Regions from separate parts of the Alteromonas infernus genome, predicted to be linked through region 3. Evidence: predicted binding sites of a transcription regulator. Region 3 holds the regulator's gene; each other region holds the start of a gene.
The links. The regulator FliA, encoded in region 3, starts transcription of late flagellar genes. The targets are predictions, from matches to a motif close to CTAAAGNTNNNNNNNNNNNNGCCGATA.

Region 1 (7,407 bases), on a different contig from region 3:
AACTCGTTTGTGGATGTCGCCACCAACGAAGATGGATAAAGCCCAGTTGATGGAAGAGGGGTATTACAATATTTATGGTCGTGTTGGTGTGCGCACCGAAATGCCTGGATGTTCTTTGTGTATGGGGAACCAAGCCCGTGTAGACGCTGGCGCTACCGTACTTTCAACCTCTACCCGTAACTTCCCGAATCGCTTGGGTGATGGCGCAAACGTGTACCTGACATCCGCTGAACTTGCTGCAGTAGGAGCAATTGTGGGGCGCATTCCAAGTGCCGAAGAGTACATGGAGTACGCCAGCAAGATTAACGCTATGTCGGGTGAAGTATTCCGCTACTTAAACTTCGACAAAATGCCAAGCTTTAAGAAGGCAGAAGAAGAGGCAAAAGCGCGCATTATTCCGACATTGAATGTTGCTTAAAATAGTGTATAAACTACAAAGCCGGTTCCCCTTGAGGTGACCGGCTTTTTTTATGGCGAAAAGGAATGTCTAATGGGAAAATCTTTCTTTATTGTTGCTGCACTTGTATTAACCTTAGGGTGTGCAAAAGCGCAGGTTGACCCTGCATCGTCGCTCGATTCGGTGAACTTCGATTCCATATCACTTGAAATTGGCGATAAGCACTATGAAGTTGAGTATGCCAAAACCTTTGAGCAACGCGCTCAGGGCTTGATGTTTCGCAAAGCCCTTTGTGAAGATTGCGGTATGTTTTTTAAGTTTTCCAGCCCCAAATTTGCGGGGATGTGGATGAAAAATACTTTTGTTCCGCTAGACGTAGCATTTATCGACAGAAATGGCGTAATAACGGATATAAAACCTCTCACTCCCCATAGCTTGGAGTCGGTCGGATCATCGAAAGAGGTACTTTACGCATTGGAAATGAACCAAGGGTGGTTTGCCGAGAATAACATTAAAGTAGGCGACCAAGTAACGATTGATTGACCGCGCAAAACGCGCGGTTTCGCTAGCTGTAGGCTAGTTTTATTCTGGAGTTTAATATAGTGACAAATGCCTTATCGATAGCCAAGTTCGGTGGAACTAGCGTAGCGAATTACGAAGTAATGCAAAACTGCGCCCGAATTGTTGCCGGTAATGACAAAACGCGCATTGTGGTAGTGAGTGCCTCAGCAGGGGTAACCAACCACCTGGTGAGTCTAGCGCACACGCCGATGACGCAACAGCAAATTGAAGAAACCTGCCAAGCCATTGTCGACATCGAGCACGCTATTCTTAACAAGCTTGACGACAAAGCGGCCGTTGAACCTAAGCTCAACGATTTACTTGAAGAGATGCGAAGCTTAGCGTTTCACGAAGAAATTCTTCATAGGGACGACTTAAAAGATCAGCTGCTTTCTATGGGCGAGCGTATGTCCTCGCTTATGTTCTCATCAGTGCTTGCTGAGCAGGGCGTGAAGACCATGAACTTCGACGTTCGCAAGGTACTTCGTACGGATAGCGAGTTCGGTGAAGGCGCGCCGCAAATCGAAGAAATTGAAAAACTAGCGAAGCAACTGCTCACGCCTGAAATCAAAGAGGCCATTGTGGTAACCCAAGGCTTTGTTGGCGCAGATGAAGAAGGTCGTACTACAACACTTGGTCGTGGTGGGTCTGATTTTACGGCAGCGCTACTTGCTGAAGCCCTTGATGCCGAGGCGTGCGAGATTTGGACCGACGTAACCGGGGTATACACAACCGACCCGCGGATTACACCAGCAGCACACCCTCTGCCTGAACTGAGCTTTGAAGAAGCGGCAGAAATGGCAACCTTTGGTGCAAAGGTACTTCACCCTGCCACCATGGAGCCAGCGCTTCGCAAAGACATTAAAGTGTTCGTAGGGTCAAGCAAAGAGCCTGAAAAGGGCGGTACGTGGATTGTACGCAATTGTGAGCACGAGCCACCATATCGCGCTATCACCCGCCGTAAAGAGCAGGTAATGGTAACGGTTAAAACACCTAAGATGATGTACGCTCAGGGCTTTCTACAGCAGGTATTTGCGATTATCGCTAAACACAAACTGAGCGTTGACTTGGTAACCACGTCAGAAATCTCGGTATCGTTTACCCTAGATAACCCAGCAAACTCGGTAGCCCAGCGCCTGAATAAAGAGACCATTGCTGAACTTGAAACTATCTGTGATGTAAAGGTAGAGAAAGGGTACGATTTAGTAACCGTTGTGGGTAACAACATGCAAACGGCTATTGGCGTTTCAAGCAAGATTCTATCTGCGGTATCAGATTTTAACCTGCGTATGATTTGCTTTGGTGCAAACCCGCATAACTTGTCGTTCTTAGTAAACGAGACAGACAGTGATGACGTGGTTCGCAAGCTTCACAGCGCATTGTTTGAGTAAGCAAGTGTAAGATAAAAAAACGGCCGATATGATATCGGCCGTTTTTGTTTGTATTACGCGTAAATTATTACACTTTAAACTGTCTGATAGACTGTTGAAGTTCGTCTGCCAGACGCGCTACTTCATGGCTAGATTCAGACGTTTGCTGTGCACCTGCTGTGGTTTCTTCTGCAATACCCACAATGGTTTCAAGCTTTTCACTGATTTCTTGCGAGACCGTGTTCTGTTCGCGGGCAGACTGCTCAATTTGCGAGCTTACATCATGCGCTTTGTGAACCGCGTCTGTAATAATATCTAACGCCTGCGTTGCTTTCTCTGTTTGCTCAACACATGCCGCTGTTTGGTCTTTGCCTTGGTCCATAACCGCTACCGCTTTTTCGGCGCCCGCTTGAAGCACCTCAATCATGGCATTGATTTCTTGTGTCGACTCTTGGGTTCGGCTAGCAAGGGTTCTTACTTCATCAGCAACTACCGCAAAGCCTCGGCCTTGTTCACCGGCACGGGCAGCTTCGATAGCTGCGTTCAAGGCTAGCAAGTTAGTTTGATCGGCAACACCGCGGATAACGTCCAGAATACCGCCAATACTAGCGCTGTCTTGATGCAGCTTGTTAATAACGTCGGCCGCTTCTTGCACGTCGCGAGACAGAATTTCGATGGTGTTCTTATTCTCTAACGAAATTTGACGCACGTTTTCGGCTTCAGCATCAGCATGGCGAATTTGGCTAAGCGTATCTTCAGCATTCTGCACGACCAGCTGAGACGTAGAGTGCATTTCTGTTGTTGCTGTCGCTACTTGGCCAATCTGAGACTTCTGATCCTGAATTGAATGAGTAGTTTGCGCGGTGACTGCCGACGTTTGCTCTGACGCCGCAGCTAACTGCTCAGCGCGAACATTGATGCCGGTAATCAGCTCTTTAAGGCTGCCTATTAAAGCATTACAGTTTCGAGCTAACAGACCGAATTCGTCTTGTGCTGAATCATCAAGACGATGAGTTAGGTCACCCGATGAGGCAACAGTGAGTAACTCATTTACGCGATAAAGTGGGCGTGTAATAGCGCGTACTGTCACGTAACCTATGAACGCAGCAACCGCGATAGAAATGATCACAACAACGATAACAAACGTGTTGCCCGTTGCAATGGCACTGTTTACTTGGCTTTCTACGTGTGACGCTTTTTTGTCCGCCAACGTTAGCAAGTTTTCAAGTGCAACCACACCTTGCGTAATGTTTTGATCAGATGCGTTCAGCGCTTTCTCTGCATCATTTCTACGCTCTAAGCGGTCCACGTGGAGTTGGACTACGCCATCGTTTGCTTTTATTGCATTTATTGCGTCGTTTACAAGGTCATTAATATCATCCAGCGTACCTGAGTCGTTACGACCGCCAGCAGCTTGCATCATGTCGCTTAACTGCGTAACCACTTTCTCAACAACAAGGTCTACTTCGTTACCTAGCGTCTGTGAACGCACTAGCGTCTGGGTTTTAATGTACTCGTAAGATACGGTGAGTAAAGACAGCAGTGACGTTTCAAGTTGACCGCCAATCTCAGCTGCACGTCTAAGGTTTGAATCTTGTTGAACGCTATCTAAATCTGAAAAGTCCAGAAGGTAGGTTGAAGCATCATCGGCGTTATCTTCCGCATCACCCAGTCTATCTTCAATACTGTTACGTAAATCAAGATACATTTGGTGGTTTTTATACATAGCTTCAACGTTGTTAATATACGTTTCGTATGACTCACGCACACTGTTGAGTGTGCTTTTTAACTCTGGCTCGTTGTTAACAGCCTGCGCTAACTTTTTATACTCGCTTTCAAACGTATCTTTAGCAGAGTTAAAAGACGCTCGTTTGTCCTTTAATTCACTGACGTTTTCTTCGATATAGCTTTCAAAAGTTAGCCGCCCCATGTTGAGGAAGCTGGCTTTTAATGCGTTGCTGCCCGCTACCGTAGGTAGAGCAACGTCATTAACTTCTTCTGTAGCAGAGCCTATTGAGTTGAGGTTATAAAGTGAAACAACACTAATGACGATTAGAAGTGCGCTAATCGCGACAAATCCCCCGATTACGCGTGTGGCTACCGTTATTTTCATCGGAACTCCTGGATGAGTGTTTTTATTTTTATCCCTAACGATATTACCCGTCTCAGTTAACAAAATATAGCGCTTAAGCGCAAGACTTTGCCCTCAACGAGAGAAGGTAATGAAACATCATCGTTACTAACTTACGTAAGTGTATCGGCTACAATAATTTAATGTTTATTTTATTTAGCAACTTGGTATAGAAATAGTAGCGTAATTATAGGTAGTAATACCAGTTTGCGCTTCAAATAAGGTGGGCAAGGAAGGCAGACTTGCTCGCAAAGCCTGCCTTTTTGTCTTTAAGCTTTTACGTTTTCCAGTGTATCACTGCTAAGGTTAAGCATGGTCATACTTTGCCCCCACACGTAGCCCGTATCTAAGCCAATAAACTGAGCGCTATTAGTTTGGCCTGAAAGGGCCGCCCAGTGGCCAAATACAACGCGCTGATTGGCAAGTAGCTGTTCATTCTTTCGTTCGAACCACGGCATAATTGTGCTACTTGTACTGTGCGACACTGCGCTAGGGTGAGATTTATTGTCGAAATCGAGCGTTCCATCACTGTAAATAAAGCGCATTCGCGTGCAGGCATTAACAATAAAGCGCAGCCGCGCTTCGCCGGTCCATTTTTCAGACCAGTTATCGGGGCTATTTCCATACATGCTGCTTAGAAAATTAGCATAATTATCTGACTTCAAAATGGTGCTGACTTCGTCGCTTAACGACACGGCCTTATCAATTGACCATTTAGGATAAAGCCCAGCATGGACCATAATAGAGCGCTTATCTATTTTCATGGCTAAGGGGAATTGTCTAAGCCAGTCAATCATTTCCGGCAAATCAGGCGCGCTTAATAAGTCGTCTAACTTGTCTGATTTCTTAGGCTTGCGAATGCCGTTGACTACGGCGAGTAGGTGGAGATCATGATTACCTAAAACGCTATTAAAGTTATCTCCAAGCGATTTTAGAAAACGAAGGGTGCTTAAAGAGTCTTCACCACGAGCGACAAGGTCGCCCACGGCAAGCAACGTATCGTTTTCTTCATCAAATTGTACTTTATCTAAAGCGCGTCGAAGACCGTCATAGCAGCCTTGAATATCGCCAATGACGTAGGTGTTACCTTGTGACATAGAAACCTTAATGAAGAATGCTTGGAATGGCTAATCGAAATACATTGATAGGAACTCGAAAGCGTTCTTTGCTCTCTAGCTCCATCTCATAATAGCCTTCCATATTCCCCACAGGTGTGTCAATAACCGCACCACTGGTATATTCAAACTGTTCACCGGCTTTTAAGAAAGGTTGTTTACCTACTACCCCAGCACCTTCTATTTCAGAGGTTTTACCGTTGGCATCGGTGATCTTCCAATAGCGGTTGATCAGCTGAACGGTATGATTGCTCTTGTTTTCAATAGTGATGTGATAGGCAAAAGCAAACTGCTTTGAATCTGAAGGAAGGTGGTCTGGAAGGTGGCGGGTTTTCACCCGCACCTTTATATCAAGTACATCCATAGATGGCTATTGCTCTTGTTGACTCTCTTTTGCAGACACTGCGTTGGCAATGGTGGCAAAATCATTGAGAGATAGCACTTCAGCGCGACAGGTAGGGTCAATACCTAGCTCACGAATTTCTTCCTCGCTTAAGCTGTCCTTAAGTGAGTTACGAATGGTTTTACGGCGCTGATTAAAAGCCTGTGCACAAACCCGCTCTAGCGTACTAACAGACACAACGTCAACCGGTGGCGACTGATGCGGGACAAGCTTCACTACCGCTGAATCTACCTTCGGCGGCGGCTTAAACGCACCGGGTGGAACATTCAATACGGGGATCACATGGCAGTAGTACTGCGCCATTACCGAAAGTCTACCGTAGTTCTTTGAACCGGGACCTGCTGCTAAGCGGTTAACCACTTCTTTTTGCAGCATAAAATGCATATCTTCAATGCAATGAGCATGATCAAAAAGGTGGAACATTAACGGCGTTGAAATGTTGTAAGGCAAGTTACCAAAAACACGCAGCTTTTTATCTTTGAGCGGCATCTCTTTAGACAGCGCACCAAAGTCCATGGTCATTGCATCTTGCTCTATAACAGTCAGCTTTTCACCATTAAACGGATGATGGCGCAAACGTTTGGCAAGATCTCGATCTAGTTCTATAACCGTTAATGCGTCGACTTCTTCGCAAACGGGGTCTGTTAACGCGCCTAAACCCGGCCCTATTTCCACCAAGTTCTGTTCGTTTTTAGGGGCGATGGCCGCAACAATTTTACCTATCACGTAGTCGTCGTGAAGGAAATTCTGACCGAATCGCTTCCTGGCCGTATGGCCTAAATGTGTTTTACTCATTGTTGATGATGTGCAAGCTCAATGGCTTTTTCCAATGCTTTTCTGAAACTACCGGCGTCGGCTTCTCCGGTACCGGCTAAATCTAATGCAGTACCGTGATCAACTGAAGTACGAACAAAAGGTAACCCTAATGTGATATTCACTGACGCCCCAAAACCTTTGTATTTTAGCACGGGAAGGCCCTGATCGTGATACATAGCAAGCACCACGTCGGCATTTTCAAGGTATTTAGGTTGAAAAATAGTATCTGCAGGTAGAGGACCCGTAATATTTAGCCCCTCTTCCCTCAATTCATTTAGCGCAGGAATAATGGTATGGATTTCTTCAGTACCAATATGACCGTCTTCACCGGCGTGAGGGTTCAAACCACACACATAAATATGAGGCTCTTTAATACCAAACTTCAGTTTCAGGTCGGTATTGATAATATGGATAACTTTGTAAAGTCGCTCGCGGGTTATGGCTTTTGCTACATATTCAAGAGGGATATGGGTTGTAGCAAGCGCTACATTAAGCCCTTCAGTGGAAAGTAGCATCACCACGTCAATGGTATTAGATTGATACGCAAAGAACTCGGTATGACCGCTAAACGAGACGCCAGCTTTGTTAATAATGCCTTTGTGAACCGGGCCGGT
Region 2 (7,407 bases), on a different contig from region 3:
GTGGGGTGTAGAAGTTGGTAAACGTTTAGGTTTTGATAAAGTCAGTATAGAAGAATTCACTATGCCCTTTTGGGATAGAGGTCATTTACACATTGCGCTTACCGCTCCCTATGCACAACCCCTTTATGGCACAGCATTAGGTGGTGCCGCGCCATCTGAAAGTGAAATTAATGCTGATATTGTTTACTTTAGAGACATTCATGCGTTAACTGCGGTTAAAGACGGCGCACTTAACGGTAAGATCGCGTTTATAGATGGCGATGCCATGGTGAAAAGTCAAACTGGCGCGGGCTACGGACAAGCAAATCAGCGTCGACGCATCGGCTGGCAGCATGCCCAGCGCGGTGGTGCTGAGGCGTTAGTGGTACGTTCGGTAGGTTCAGATTCACACCGTTTTCCTCATTCAGGCATGATGAGTTCAGACGGTGATAGCTGGGCCGATATTCCAGTGGTAGCAATTTCAAACCCAGATGCTGATCACCTGCGCCGCCTACACAACTTAGGTAAACCATTGTCTCTGTCACTACATTCTGAATCAAAGTGGAAAGGCGAAGTAAGCAGCGGCAACGTAATTTTAGATCTAGTGGGCAGTGAAAAGCCTGAAGAGATCGTACTTATAGGCGGCCACTTAGACAGCTGGGACTTGGGTACAGGTGCGGTTGATGACGGTGCAGGCATAGCCATAACTACCGCGGCGGCAGCGTTAATCGCTTCTTTACCTGAGCGCCCAAAGCGCACTATTCGCGTGGTTATGTTTGGCGCAGAGGAAGTCGGTTTATTAGGTGCTTTTGCTTATGCAAAGCAGCATGAGAAAAATCTAAGCAATCACGTTTTGGCGACTGAATCTGATTTTGGCGCGCAAACTATTTGGCAACTTGTGTCTAATGTTAACCCTGAAGCTACGGTGTTGGTCGATGAAATCGCCAAAATCTTATCACCACTGGGCATAATTCGCGGTGGTTCAGACGTCGCTGGTGGCGGCCCTGATATCATTCCACTGGCAGCTAAAGGCGTACCCACTATTAGACTAAATCAAAACGGTAGAGATTACTTCGATTTGCACCACACGCCAGATGATACCCTCGACAAAATTAACCCGGATGAACTTGCACAGAATATTGCGGCTTATGCAGCTAGTATCTATTTACTTGCAGATTCAGACGTAAAGTTAAAAACCAAATAGTGGTTCGTCGCTATACGTTGTTTTAACAAGAGACGCTATTTTTCGGTCAGCATGCTAATCGGTGTGCTGACCTAAGCGTTTTAACCCACGACTTTTTCTTATTTATGTTTGTTGCTTGAACGCACTAAGCTTTTTCCAATGGGCTTTAAAAACGTATTTTTACCGCCACTGCCAACAGCATTAAGAATAATCTGACAATGCGACTAGGAGCGAAGATTATTGCTCTTATATAAGCGCGTGATAATTGATAATTTTTCCACTCAAATACAAGGCTGACGGACGTTTAAGATGCTTGAACTAACTCGTCAACAAATCGCCTAACTTCTTCACGCGATGACAAGACTACGTGTCGATAAGTATTTGCTTGTTTAAAGGCAACGGTGGTTTTATTTGTGGAGATATTTGAAATTAACGCAGGAGGTATTGCGTCAATGGTGGTAGAAATAGAATTTTGAAATTGCATATTAAGTACTTCTTTTTTGATATTGTTTGTTTTGAATTCCTCGCAGGTTGTGTTAAGAAATTTTAAAACGAAAATTAGGCCCTTTAACATCGCTTAGCGATAAAAAGAGCCCATCTTTATTAGATAAGCTTTATGGTCTTATCGAACAACTACGTTAGCAGCTTGTGGACCTTTTTGGCCTTGTTCAACTTCAAAGCTAACTTCTTGGCCTTCAGCAAGAGTTTTGAAACCGTCAGAAGCAATTGAACGGAAGTGTACGAATACATCTTTGCCGCCAGCTTCAGGTGTTAGGAAACCAAAACCTTTTTCTTCGTTGAACCATTTAACTGTGCCGTTTACTGAATTAGACATAATAAAAACCTTTTTTAAAAAAATTGATGTTGTGGTGAAAGTCACCGAATAGCAATAGACATAACCAAGCTAGTAAAGCAGTTGTATATCTAAATAGAACTTCAATTTGAAGGAATAAAGAAAGGTACAGCGCAGTATTAGGTAAAGCATAAAACATATCTAGAGCGGGATTGAAGGTACAGGTAAACCAACGCGATGTCCAACCTTTTCTCGATTATTTTTGGTCACGGCGCTTGTTAGCGTATTTTATTTATCGATGTACGTGCTTTTTAGCGGGCTAGGAAAAATTGTAATGCTGTCTTAAAGCGTTAACATTCACCTCTTAATATAAGTACGTGGTGTCTTTAGCTAACTCTCTGATTACACTAAAAAGCTGTTTCTAATACGGTTTCTTGACGTAAGCAACATTCAACACGCGCTAATATTGTATTATGTCCTTAGCTTTTACTTTCGTCACTAATAGGAGTTTGTTATGCGAATGCTTCACACCATGCTTCGAGTTGAAAACTTGGAAGCGTCTTTACACTTTTATACCTCACTTATGGGGATGCGCCTATTGCGCCAGTCTGAGAACAAAGAGTACGAATACACGCTGGCGTTTGTAGGCTACGGTGATGAGTCTGATAGCACAGTCTTAGAGCTTACCTACAACTGGGGCGACAATACTTACGAAAAAGGCGACGCTTATGGCCATATCGCCATTGAAGTTGATGATATCTATCGCTTCTGTGAGAACCTCGAAGCAAACGGCGCCGATGTTTATCGAAAACCAGGGCCGGTAAAAGGCGGTTCCACTGTTATAGCCTTTGTGCGCGACCCCGATGGTTACGCCATAGAGCTTATTCAAAACAAATCAATCTCGCTAGAACAGTCGCACTAATTATTCGTGCCTGTGGCTTGCATTGAAAGCATTTTTTCAGGCACGAATTATGGCTTCGGATTTATGGGCACAATGTAAGTTCATAGGTTACACGGCAGAGATAAATGACAACATGGAGCGATATTGTCATGCTACACAAACGCTTAGGCTTTTTTAAGAGCACGACGGCAATTGCCACGTCACACGTAAATTCAACACAGCAAACACATGGTGATTGGCTTGGGCGCTGTATTTATTGTGTTAGCGCTAAAGCGCGTAACATAATGCCCGCAATTGCACTGGCTGTTTCAAGCTACATAGCAGCTCCAACTTTGCATGCCGACACTCACGAACTGACAAGTGCTCAACGCTTCTCAGTCATCGCTCACCGCGGTGCTTCTGGCTACTTACCTGAGCATACTCTTGAAGCCGCTACCCTCGCCTTTTCTTTGAAACCTGACTTTATTGAACAAGATGTAGTTATTAGCAAAGATAATGTTCCCGTGGTGCTTCACGATATTCATTTAGAAACCGTGACGAACGTTGAAGCTGTCTACCCTAAGCGCCACCGAGCCGATGGCAGGTATTACGCGCGAGACTTTACCTTAGAAGAGTTACGAAACCTACGGGTTCACGAGCGAGCAAACAGCGATGGGAAACAAGTATTTGAAAATCGTTATCGCGGCCAACAGGCTCAGTTTACCCTTGCTACATTAGCAGAGCACTTTGAATTAATCAGTGAACTAAATCGCCAATTTGGTACTTCAGTAGGCGTTTACCCCGAAGTCAAATCGCCTGCTTTTCATAGTAACGAAGGGGTCGACGCTAGCAAAATTGTTATCGATATACTGAATACCTATGGCTTTGGTGGAGAAAGTGGCAACAGCTATCTTCAGTGTTTCGACTTCAAAGAGGTGAAACGCATTCGCGAAACACTAGGCTATAAAGGCAAAGTGGTTATGCTTATTGGCGAAAATGATTGGGGCGAAAGCGACACCGACTATGACTGGCTTCGCACTAAAGAGGGTATGGGCGAGGTAGCTTCTTATGCTGATGGCATTGGCCCATGGCTAGGCCACTTACTGAACAAGAAAGCAATGGCAGAAGGAAAATTAGAAGCGGCAAAATGGCTTGAATACGCCCATGATAATTCGCTGACCATTCATCCTTACACCTATCGCGAAGACGCTTTGCCTGCAGGCATGACAGGGACACAGTTGTTAGAAGCGTTAGAGAATGTAGCTAACGTCGACGGCGTGTTCACCGACCATGTTGTACCCGTTACCAGGTGGCGTGCACAAAAGGACTAAGCATTAAAGGTATGGGCGCTTTATACTCAAATGCAGTGTGTATGCGCATATTGGGTTAAAGCGTCTGGCGGTTAGGCACTGTAACTTAAAATGCTACGACTTAGAGAGCCTAACCACTACGCGACGGTTTTGGGCACGGCTTTCACGTGTATCGTTAGGCGCGATGTGACGTTTTTCGCCATGTCCGGTCAACTGAATTCTGTCTTCTGGCACACCTAGCGTGGTCAAGTAGCTCTTCACTTCGTTAGCCCGACGTATAGAAAGCTGCTCATTGTTCCATCGGCCACCATAGCTATCGGTATAGCCGTCTAATAGTACAAGTTCTAGCTCACTGTCTTCTTTCAAATACTCACCTATCATGGTTAAGCGTTTTTGCGAGTATTTGGTAAGTTCTGTGCTGTTGTTTTGATATGACAGTACGGTATAAGCAATGTCGTCGAAATTGAATGGCAGTAAGTTAGACACACACTTTACAAATTCTTGGTATACCCCAGAAAAGTTACTTGCATTTAATGCAACACTCACCTGATCGTACTTGTTGTACCAATCTTGGTAATAAATAGTGGGCCAGAAACCTTTTTCAAGTTCAGACAGCATTGTCCAAGCGGCGTCCTGCGGTAAGTCACCGTTGTACTGCTTGCGGATAGACATATCGGCTATAGGTTTTGGCGCTACGCCCGGCATCCACTTTGGTGGAACGGAATAAACGGCAGCCATATCGAATTTACTCGGTAGTAAATGCATGTCTAGCTCAAATTCCATATTCAATTGCTTTGACGCCGTGCTGGTAAACATAGCCTCGCCATAACCTGGTAATTCGTGGTTCAGTGTACACTGAAGACGTGTGTCGGAATCGATGCGCCAGTTGGAGCTTTCAATGGTCGCAGAATATTGTCGCATAGCAGCGTGGGAAGATAGCGACCCCACAATCCCCATCAAAGCGATATATTTTAATTTAGACACCATACTTCGACACCATAACGAAAATCAGACTAACACGGGTATGGGTTACGTTAACCGTCAACCACGTTTTCAACAACTTGCGAGTGCGCACACAAGCAAGTGAGCATTCGTCGGCATATCTATTTCAAGACAGGTACTAAAAGAACAAGAAATAGCGACGCACGTTAAGACGCTCTACATAACTATCGTCCAAAGTGTAGAAAAGTTTAGCGTTTAATACCATTCGCGTTTCAGGTTTTTGCTACTATCCTGATTTATAAACAATAGCGTTTCAATTGAAACTGGCAACTCGGTGGCATCCTTGCGATAATTCAGCTATTACATACATTTCGCATGTTGGTGCGCATTAACGCCACCAGCCAGTTTTCTCAATCTAGTCTACAAGAGTGTTTATGTCTGCCAACCCGCCCCTTCTTTCCCAGCGCTTTAGAGGTTATTTCCCCGTAGTTATTGATGTTGAAACTGCGGGCTTTAATGCGGGAACCGACGCCTTGCTGGAGCTCGCGGCAGTTACGGTAAAAATGGATGACGACGGCATTCTCCATCCCGATGAAACCTTTCACTACCATATAGATCCGTTTGAGGGCGCTAATCTAGAACCGGCAGCGTTGGAATTTAATGGCATCGATCCGAATTGCGCCTTGCGCGGGGCAATTGAAGAAAGTGAAGCCATGAAGGACTTATGCAAAGGTATCCGAAAGGCGCAAAAAAACGCTGATTGTCAGCGCTCGGTGATTGTTGCCCACAACGCCACTTTCGACCAGAGCTTTGTAAATGCGGCAATAGAGCGTTGTAACATCAAACGCACGCCGTTTCACCCGTTCGTCTCGTTTGATACCACCAGCCTTGCCGGCCTTGCGTTAGGGCAAACGGTGTTGGTTAAAGCCTGCCGCGCAGCGGGAATCGCTTTTGATCAAAGTGAAGCGCACAGCGCACTATACGATGCCCAAAAAACAACCGAACTATTTTGCTTTATGGTTAACCGGTACAAAGCATTAGGCGGATGGCCGGTAGAAAATGATTAAATGAACAAGGTATTTAAAATACTGGTATTCATACTGGGCTCACCCAACACGTTTTAATTTATAAGCTCAAACAAAAACAGCGCCTAAAAGCGCTGTTTTTTCTACTCTTTAAGTAGCTAGCTTACAGCTTGTCTGCTTCTTCAGATAGGTACTTAGCTACACCTTCAGGTGAGGCGTCCATACCAGATTTACCTTCAGTCCAGCCTGCAGGGCAAACTTCACCGTGCTCTTCGTGGAACGCCAGTGCATCAACCATACGCAGCATTTCATCAACGTTACGGCCAAGAGGAAGATCGTTAACCACTTGGTGACGCACCATACCTGCCTCGTCGATTAAAAACTGAACCGCGGAATGCAACACCATCTTCCGGATGCTCAACATCGTAAGCTTGACAGATATCGTGTTTAACATCAGCCACGAGAGTGTACTTAACTGGGCCAATACCACCTTGATTTACTGGGGTATTTCTCCAGGCATTGTGTGAGAATTGAGAGTCGATAGAAACACCGATCACTTCAACACCACGTTTTTTGAACTCGTCAAAACGCTTGTCAAAAGCAATCAGTTCAGAAGGACAAACGAAAGTGAAGTCTAGCGGATAGAAGAACACAACCGCTTTTTTACCTTTGATTGCTTCGCTTAACGTAAAAGAATCAACAATTTCACCGCTACCTAGTACCGCTGCAGCTGTAAAATCAGGTGCCGGACGGCCAACTAATACACTCATGAGTCTCTCCATTTATATGTGGATTGTAATAATAGAAGTGATTGCGTTGCGCGACCACTTGAAATAGATATTGCTAGCTTGGGAGATAGGTACGATTACTAAAATAACAATATTAAACAATGTGTTTTTTCACTGATCCTATCAATAGGGCTTGATTTGCTAAACTTTACGCACAGATTTTCATCATTTACCCTTTATTAAATTTGCCAATATCTACTTGCCAAACCAATGAATAGCAATTATTATCATTTACAGATTCATTTGGAGTACGTTTAATGTTTGTTTGCATGTGCTATGGGGTAACAGATAAAAGCATTCGCGCGGCGGTTGAAGAAAACGGCGTGGGAAATATGCGTGAGTTACGTCAACATTTAGAGCTTGGCTCGCAGTGCGGTAAGTGCATTACTATGGCACAACAAATTATTGACCAAACCATCATTGATGAATCATTATTTAAAGACGTAGGTTAAAGTAAGCAACCTAATACTTAACCTTTCCGGTCCCTTCTCCCTCTTGTAACGCGTT
Region 3 (7,407 bases):
TTTACGGTACCGTTTAGCTGGTTAATTTTGGTTTTAACCACGTCCATACCGACACCACGACCAGAAATATCGCTGATCTCTGTCTTCGTTGAGAAGCCCGGTGCAAAGATTAGATTGAACGCCTCAACGTCTGACATACGCGCTGCCGCATCTGCATCGAGAACGCCACGGCTGATGGCAATTTCCTTGAGCTTTTCGGCATCCATCCCTTTACCATCGTCTTCGATGGTAAGTAAAATATGATCGCCCTCTTGGGAAGCAGATAATTTAACCGTTCCCATACGAGGCTTACCTGAAGCGGCGCGATCATCAGGCATTTCAATACCGTGATCGACCGAATTTCGAACCAAGTGAACTAATGGGTCTGCCAGAGCTTCTACTAAATTTTTATCTAAATCAGTGTCTTCACCAACAAGCTCTAAAGTAATCTCTTTCTTCAAGCTTCGCGCTAGGTCACGTACAACACGGGGGAAGCGGCCGAAAACCTTTTTAATAGGCTGCATGCGGGTTTTCATCACCGCACCTTGGAGGTCTCCAGTCACTACATCTAAGTTCGCAATGGCTTTCGACATGCTTTCGTCGTTGCTGTTTATGCCTAAGCTGATTAGCCTATTTCTTACCAATACTAGCTCGCCCACCATGTTCATAATTTGGTCTAGACGCTTAGTGTCGACCCGCACCGTGGTTTCAGCCGGTGGGGCTGCGGCAGCTGCCTTTTTATCATCTTTCTTAGGCGCTGGGCTAGCCGCTTTGGGTTTCGCGGTTGAGCCTGGCTTAGATGGTGCGGCTGAATTTGACGTAGGCGCAGCTTTAACAGGTGCTGCTTGTTTAGCCTTCTGAACAGCTTCAGTCGCCGCTTTATCTACTGGTGGCTCAGGTGAAATAGGCGCTGCGCTTTGTTGCGTAGGGCCTTGACCTGAACCATGCAGCTGATCAAGAAGTGCTTCGAACTCATCGTCAGTAATTTCTTCATCGCTGCTTGAGTTCGATGGTGCGGGCGCTACCGGTGCTTTAGGTTCAGAGGCAGGAGCAGCGCTAGTTGCGAACTGGCCTTTGCCGTGTAAATCGTCGAGAAGCGCTTCAAATTCTTCGTCGGTGATATCGTCGCTATCGCCGCCAGCGGTCGGTGTCGTGGGTGCTGAAGGTGATGCTGGCGCGACTGATGGCTTACTTGCTGAAGAAGATTGACCTGGCGCATTTGAACCATGAAGTTCATCGAGTAACGCTTCGAATTCATCTTCGGTTATTTCGTCAATACCACCGTCGCTTGTGCCGCTAGGCACTTGCGCTGTAGGTTCTTCAATGACAAGTTCAGGCTCCGCAGCAAATGACTCAGGTGCAGTGGCTGACTCTTCAGAGGCGCCAAAAATGTTTTCATCTGGCGTTTCCGGGCGACTTAATTTGTGCAATAAGTCGACAAGGTGTGCATCTGCAGGTTCGAGTGGATCGCGAGCTTTAACCCGCTCAAACATCTCTACCACCACGTCAGTGGCCTGCAAAATAATATCCATCAGTTCTGGGGTTAGGGTTCTTTGTCCATTGCGCATTACGTCAAAAACGTTTTCTGCACCGTGACAAATTTCTACTAACTCTGTGAGCGAAAGAAAGCCCGCTCCACCTTTAACTGTGTGATATCCACGGAAAATTGCATTCAGCAAATCCGCATCTTCAGGATTGTTCTCAAGATCAACGAGCTGTTCTTGTAATTGTTCAAGTATCTCTCCAGCCTCAACCAGAAAGTCCTGTAATATATCCTCGTCAACATCAAACGACATGCGCCCGCTCCCCTAAAAACCTAAGCTAGACAGAAGATCATCTACGTCATCTTGGCCAGAAACGACATCATCGCGTTTCTCGGCGTCAATAATTGGGCCTTCTGCCTCTACACCATCAACCTTATCGGCCTTAACGCTAGATGGTTTAGTTTGTTCTTCACCTTCGCGCTCGCCAAACATGGTTAGCATATTAACTAAGCTATCTTCTACCTCTTTTACAAGGTCGATAACGCGACGGATAACTTGACCCGTTAAGTCTTGATAGCCTTGAGCCATCAATACTTCGGTAAGTAACTGTGTAAGTTTAGCTGACTGAAGCGAACCGTCTTCCAATAATTCGTCTAAATCTGCACATAACGCTTTGAACTCGCCCAACTCGATTTGGCGGTTCATGAGCTTTTTCCACTCAGGCATCACTTTTTCGATACGCGCCGACAGCATTTCCGCTATCGGCATACTCGCTTCCACAGCGTCCATTGTAGTATTAGCTGCTTTTTCGGTTTCTTCAATTACGTAGGTTAGGCGGGATTGTGCATCGGGAATATCGTCGGTAGCTAAGTTTTTGATGCGGTCGTCAATTTGAAAATTATTTAACGCGTCATGGAGTTGACGCGTTAACTTTCCTACTTCAGCAAATAGCTCAACGTTTTCCTTCATTGAGGCAGCTTCAAGTAGAGCGTTAGCAGACGCGTTGTCACCTTCTTCCAGATAGGTGACAAGCTGTTTGGCCTCTTCTAACGAAATTGGAACGTTTACATTCGTTGTCATCCAGTAAACCTCATTTATCTGGTGAGCGTCTGGATCAACCTAAACGTTCGAAAATTTTATCTAATTTTTCTTTTAAAGTTGCAGCGGTGAATGGTTTAACGACATAGCCGTTAACGCCCGCTTGTGCAGCGGCAACAATTTGCTCTTTTTTCGCTTCTGCAGTTACCATTAGTACAGGTAAATGCTTAAGTTTGTCGTCGGCTCTTATTGCGCGCAGCAAATCGATACCTTGCATTCCTGGCATGTTCCAATCGGTAACAACGAAATCAAAATCACCTTGCTGCAGCATAGGCAATGCAGTGCTTCCGTCATCCGCTTCCTGGATGTTAGAAAAACCTAAATCTTTAAGCAGGTTTTTGATGATACGTCTCATGGTTGAAAAATCGTCAACCACAAGAATTTTCATGCTTTTGTCCAAAATAGCCTCCAATGAGGGGTTAATTGTTATTAATTTCTATTCTTCGTCAGCTTGCCACGACTTCATTCGTGATTTGAGTTTTAACATGGCCTGACTGTGAATTTGGCTGACTCTTGACTCACTAACATCAAGAACTTCGCCAATTTCTCTTAAGTTCAGTTCTTCATCATAGTACAGTGAAAGAACAATTGCTTCTCGTTCAGGTAATGTCGTAATGGCATGGGCAAGCGCTTTTTGAAACGCGCCTTGCATTAAATCTTCAAGCGGCGCATCACTACCTCTACTCTGCTCAGTAGTAATTACATCTTCCGACACACCTAAATCTTCAATACCTACCAGCTTTCCCGCATTAACCTCATTAAGCATTTGGTGATAGTCCTGCAAGCTTACATTAAGCTTATCAGCAATATCAGAATCTCTCGCATCGCGGCCTGTTTCGCTCTCTACCTGTGAAATAGCCTCGGTAATAGCACGTCCATTTCTATGTACTGAACGCGGGGTCCAATCGCCTTTACGTATCTCATCTAACATAGCACCACGAATGCGAATGCCTGCGAAAGTTTCAAAGCTCGCGCCTTTCGACCCGTCGAAGTTACGCGCAGCTTCTAGCAAACCAATCATACCCGACTGGATCAGGTCATCAACAAGAACACTGGCCGGCAATCGCGCAATCAAGTGATGCGCAATGCGCTTAACCAATGACGCATGTCGTTCGACTAACTGCGATTTATCGGTTTGTTGACGATAAGCGGCGGCCTTGCTGTTCAACGCTGACTTCCTACTGCTTTTTCTGCAACGAGTTGTTCAATAAAAAACTCTAGGTGACCGCCCGGTTGTGCCGGAATGGGCCACGTAAGGGCTCTACTCGCAAGCTGAGTAATCGCAACAGCGGCGGGAGAACCCGGATACGCATCAACAATAGCCGTTTGTTTTCTCACGGCTTTGCGGATATTCTCATCAAAAGGTACGGTTGCCACTAATTCTAGTGCAACATCTAAAAAACGCCCTGTCACTTTGCTTAATTTGCTAAATAATTCCTGACCTTCCCGTACATCGCGAACCATATTCGCCACAACTTTAAAGCGAAATACACCGTGCTCACGATTAAGAATCTTTATTAAGGCATAGGCGTCAGTTAACGAGGTGGGCTCATCGCAAACCACTACCATGATGTCTTGAGAAGCTTTTGAAAAACTCAACACCATGTCTGAAATACCGGCCGCGGTATCTACGATGAGTACATCGATTTGCGAACGCAATTCACTAAAGGCTCTGATAAGACCCGCGTGCTGCGTTGGCGATAATTCTGCCATTGATTGCGTGCCAGAGGTGGCAGGCGCAATTTTAATACCGTGGGGGCCGGTGACTAACACTTCATCAAGCGTGCACTCGCCAGATAGCACGTGGGAAAGGTTTTTCTCAACCCGCAAACCTAGCATTACGTCTACGTTCGCCAGCCCGAGGTCGGCGTCGAGAACCATAACTCGCTTACCCTGCTTCGCCATAGCGATAGCGGTGTTTAGCGTAATGTTTGTTTTACCTACGCCACCTTTACCTCCGGTGACGGCGATAACTTTGATTAACCGTGATTGCTTCATTTTTCTTAAGCTACTCGCTTGGTCGTCAATCATACTGCTTATGCTGTTTTAATTGCGTTGTTGCTACTAGTATGATTCAAACCGTACTTTTTATAAAGCTTTGCAGCGGCAGAAACTAAAGATTTTGCCTCCGCAATCTTAATGTCTTCAGGTACTTTCTGACCGTCGGTGACATAACTAACCGGCAGTTGATATTCAACTGCAGCGCTCAATACCTCTCCTAAAGAGTAGCATTCATCTAACTTTGTGAAAATACAGCCACTTAGTTCGATATCATCATAAGCCTTAATGATGCGCTGTAGGGCAGGATATTGTGTATTTGCCTGCGCTACCAAATATTTTTTAACTTTTGGCATTTGACCATTATCAAACTGCTTAATCTGTTTAATTAAACGGCTATCCCGTTGGCTAAACCCTGCCGTATCAATCAATACTAGACGCTTATGACGAAGTTGGAATAATAAATCCGCAAGTTCTTCACTAGTCTGCGCTTTTCTCACCGTACAACCAATAATTTTTCCGTATGTCGCGAGCTGCTCATAGGCCGCAATTCTATACGTATCTATGGTAATCATTGCTACTGAATCTGCACCGTACTTTTGTGCATAGCGAGCAGCTAGTTTTGCAACCGTCGTTGTTTTACCTGTGCCCGTCGGTCCGACTAAGGCAACTGCACCTTGCGCACTAAGTATATCGTTTCCTGTCACATTTATGCGATTAGCCAATAGGTTAAGAAGATACACCCATGCGTCTCGTTCATTGTAGTGTGCTGGTGTATAGTTAATTAGCTGACTGGCAAGTGCACTGCTTAACCCCATATCCGTTAGACGGGTAATCAAGTATTGATGTACCGGTTTTTGACGCTTGTTTTTCGCTTCCATCAAGTCTGCAACCTGATATTGTAAAACATCGCGCAACGACGCTAACTCTTCTTTAATTTGCGCCAATTCTGCAGATTGAGAGACGGGTGCCTCGTCTATGCTTGACGCTTGGTGGTCAGGAAACGTTGTTGCTCTACCTTCGTCTTGTGCAAGGTGCTGGCTTTCTACGTCATCAATAAAGGCTTCTGAGAAATCAAGGTGTGACGCAATTTCGTTGGCATGTCTCGCATTTGCAGACATAGGCTGATTATGGTTGGCTGAATGCGACTGCGATGCTGAAGCATTACTTGATGAAGGCGCACTACCGCCGTGCTGCTTTTCTAACAGAGCTTTTAAACTGTCGGGGCCATCATCACCGATAATCTCACTTAAGCTAGGCACGGCTTTTTGACCTGATGCTTTAGGGGTTGCTTTAGGCGATGTTTTAGGAGTGAAGAGTTTTGCTTCAGGCTCTTTATCATAGGCAGCAACAAGCTCAATGCCATCGGCAACTTTGCGGTTCGACATGATCACTGCATCACTGCCTAATTCAGCTTTAACTTGGCTTAACGCCTCACGCATATCTTTGCCGAAGAAACGTCTAATTTTCATTGCAACCTCTCCAATCACCCAGTGTCAGATTATTGACCGACCGAACTGACTATTTTTATTTGTTTGTCGTCAGGCACTTCTTGGTAAGAAAGCACATGGAGCCCAACAACCGAATACTTTAAGAAGCGAGACAGAACGGGTCGCAGCATGCCAGAGGTTAGGAGTACTGCAGGCTCTCCTTCTAACTCTTGCTGCTGACTGGCTTGCTGCAATGATTTTTGCAGCTTGTCTGCCAAACCTGGTTCGATACCAGCGCCATCTTCGCCACCTGCTTGAAGTGACTGGTGCAACATCTGTTCCAACTCTGGCGCCAAGGTTATGACAGGTATCTCTTTTGCCCCTTGGGTAATTTCTTGGACAATAAGACGTTTAAGCGCAATACGAACGGCAGAGACCAATACATCCGGGTCTTGGCTGCGAGTGCCGTATTCACTTAAGGTTTGAACAATAGTGCGCATATCGCGAATAGGCACGCCCTCAAATAGTAGGGTTTGAAGCACTTTTACCACCGTGCTTAGCGGCAAGATATCTGGTACTAAACCTTCCACCAATTTAGGGTGCTGCTTAGCCAGCATATCGAGTAACTGCTGCGCTTCTTCGTGACCAAGTAGCTGATAAGCATTGTTAGTTAACAACTGGCTGAGGTGGGTAGCCACAACGGTAGCTGCATCAACAACGGTGTACCCCAAGGTTTGCGCGTGTTCTCGTTTATTCGGCTTGATCCACACCGCATCTAAACCAAACGCAGGGTCTTTGGTGGCGCGACCTTCTAATTTGCCGAAGACCTGCCCGGGGTTGATAGCCAACTCTTCATCATGACTGATAACAGAGTCGCCAATGGTGACGCCAAGCATAGCAATGGTGTAGGTATTAGGCTCTAAATCTAAATTATCGCGAATGTGTACTGGGGGAATAAGAAAACCAAGTTCTTGGGAGAGCTTTTTACGCACCCCTTTTATGCGCGTCAACAATTCGCCACCTTGAGATTTATCAACCAGTGGTATTAATCGATAGCCGACCTCCAACCCGATAGTATCAACCTGCTGAACGTCATCCCACCCCAGCTCTTTAACCTCTGGCGCCACCGTGTCGTCTTTCATCACATTATCAGGGACCGACGGTGCCGCAGCCTTTTTCTTTTGCTGAACTGTCTGCCAATAGGCAACGCCCGCAATTAAAAACGAGAACCCTAAAAATGCAATGTGGGGCATACCTGGAATAATACCCATCACAAATAGCACGCCCGATGCAATATAAAGCGCTTGTGTGTTGCCTAATTGTCCGCGGATCTCTTTACCCATTTCTTGGGTTTCGTTTTCACGAGTAACAATTATCGCGGTCGCTACAGAAAGCAGAAGTGAAGGTATTTGAGCAAC

Region 1: the regulator FliA is predicted to act here: its motif matches at 4,584-4,610, upstream of ACX5J7_RS04600 (HAMP domain-containing methyl-accepting chemotaxis protein).
Region 2: the regulator FliA is predicted to act here: its motif matches at 5,313-5,339, upstream of ACX5J7_RS06405 (flagellar protein MotY).

The regions. Positions count from the first base shown of each region.
Region 1 covers NZ_CACSIG010000017.1:181,052-188,458, forward strand. The annotation lists gene acnB (bifunctional aconitate hydratase 2/2-methylisocitrate dehydratase) at 1-418, shown strand, start outside; gene ACX5J7_RS04590 (DUF192 domain-containing protein) at 491-940, shown strand; gene lysC (lysine-sensitive aspartokinase 3) at 1,000-2,349, shown strand; gene ACX5J7_RS04600 (HAMP domain-containing methyl-accepting chemotaxis protein) at 2,417-4,441, opposite strand; gene ACX5J7_RS04605 (symmetrical bis(5'-nucleosyl)-tetraphosphatase) at 4,729-5,556, opposite strand; gene apaG (Co2+/Mg2+ efflux facilitator ApaG/CorD) at 5,564-5,938, opposite strand; gene rsmA (16S rRNA (adenine(1518)-N(6)/adenine(1519)-N(6))-dimethyltransferase RsmA) at 5,945-6,772, opposite strand; gene pdxA (4-hydroxythreonine-4-phosphate dehydrogenase PdxA) at 6,769-7,407, opposite strand, start outside.
Region 2 covers NZ_CACSIG010000023.1:20,225-27,631, reverse strand. The annotation lists gene ACX5J7_RS06430 (M20/M25/M40 family metallo-hydrolase) at 1-1,183, shown strand, start outside; gene ACX5J7_RS06425 (hypothetical protein) at 1,467-1,646, opposite strand; gene cspE (transcription antiterminator/RNA stability regulator CspE) at 1,785-1,997, opposite strand; gene gloA (lactoylglutathione lyase) at 2,470-2,877, shown strand; gene glpQ (glycerophosphodiester phosphodiesterase) at 3,006-4,166, shown strand; gene ACX5J7_RS06405 (flagellar protein MotY) at 4,260-5,132, opposite strand; gene rnt (ribonuclease T) at 5,522-6,154, shown strand; partial or broken gene ACX5J7_RS06395 (peroxiredoxin) at 6,276-6,882, opposite strand; gene ACX5J7_RS06390 (bacterioferritin-associated ferredoxin) at 7,158-7,352, shown strand.
Region 3 covers NZ_CACSIG010000031.1:175,460-182,866, reverse strand. The annotation lists gene ACX5J7_RS08255 (chemotaxis protein CheA) at 1-1,775, opposite strand, end outside; gene ACX5J7_RS08250 (protein phosphatase CheZ) at 1,788-2,543, opposite strand; gene cheY (chemotaxis response regulator CheY) at 2,578-2,961, opposite strand; gene ACX5J7_RS08240 (RNA polymerase sigma factor FliA) at 2,998-3,729, opposite strand; gene ACX5J7_RS08235 (MinD/ParA family protein) at 3,726-4,592, opposite strand; gene flhF (flagellar biosynthesis GTPase FlhF) at 4,598-6,031, opposite strand; gene flhA (flagellar biosynthesis protein FlhA) at 6,061-7,407, opposite strand, start outside.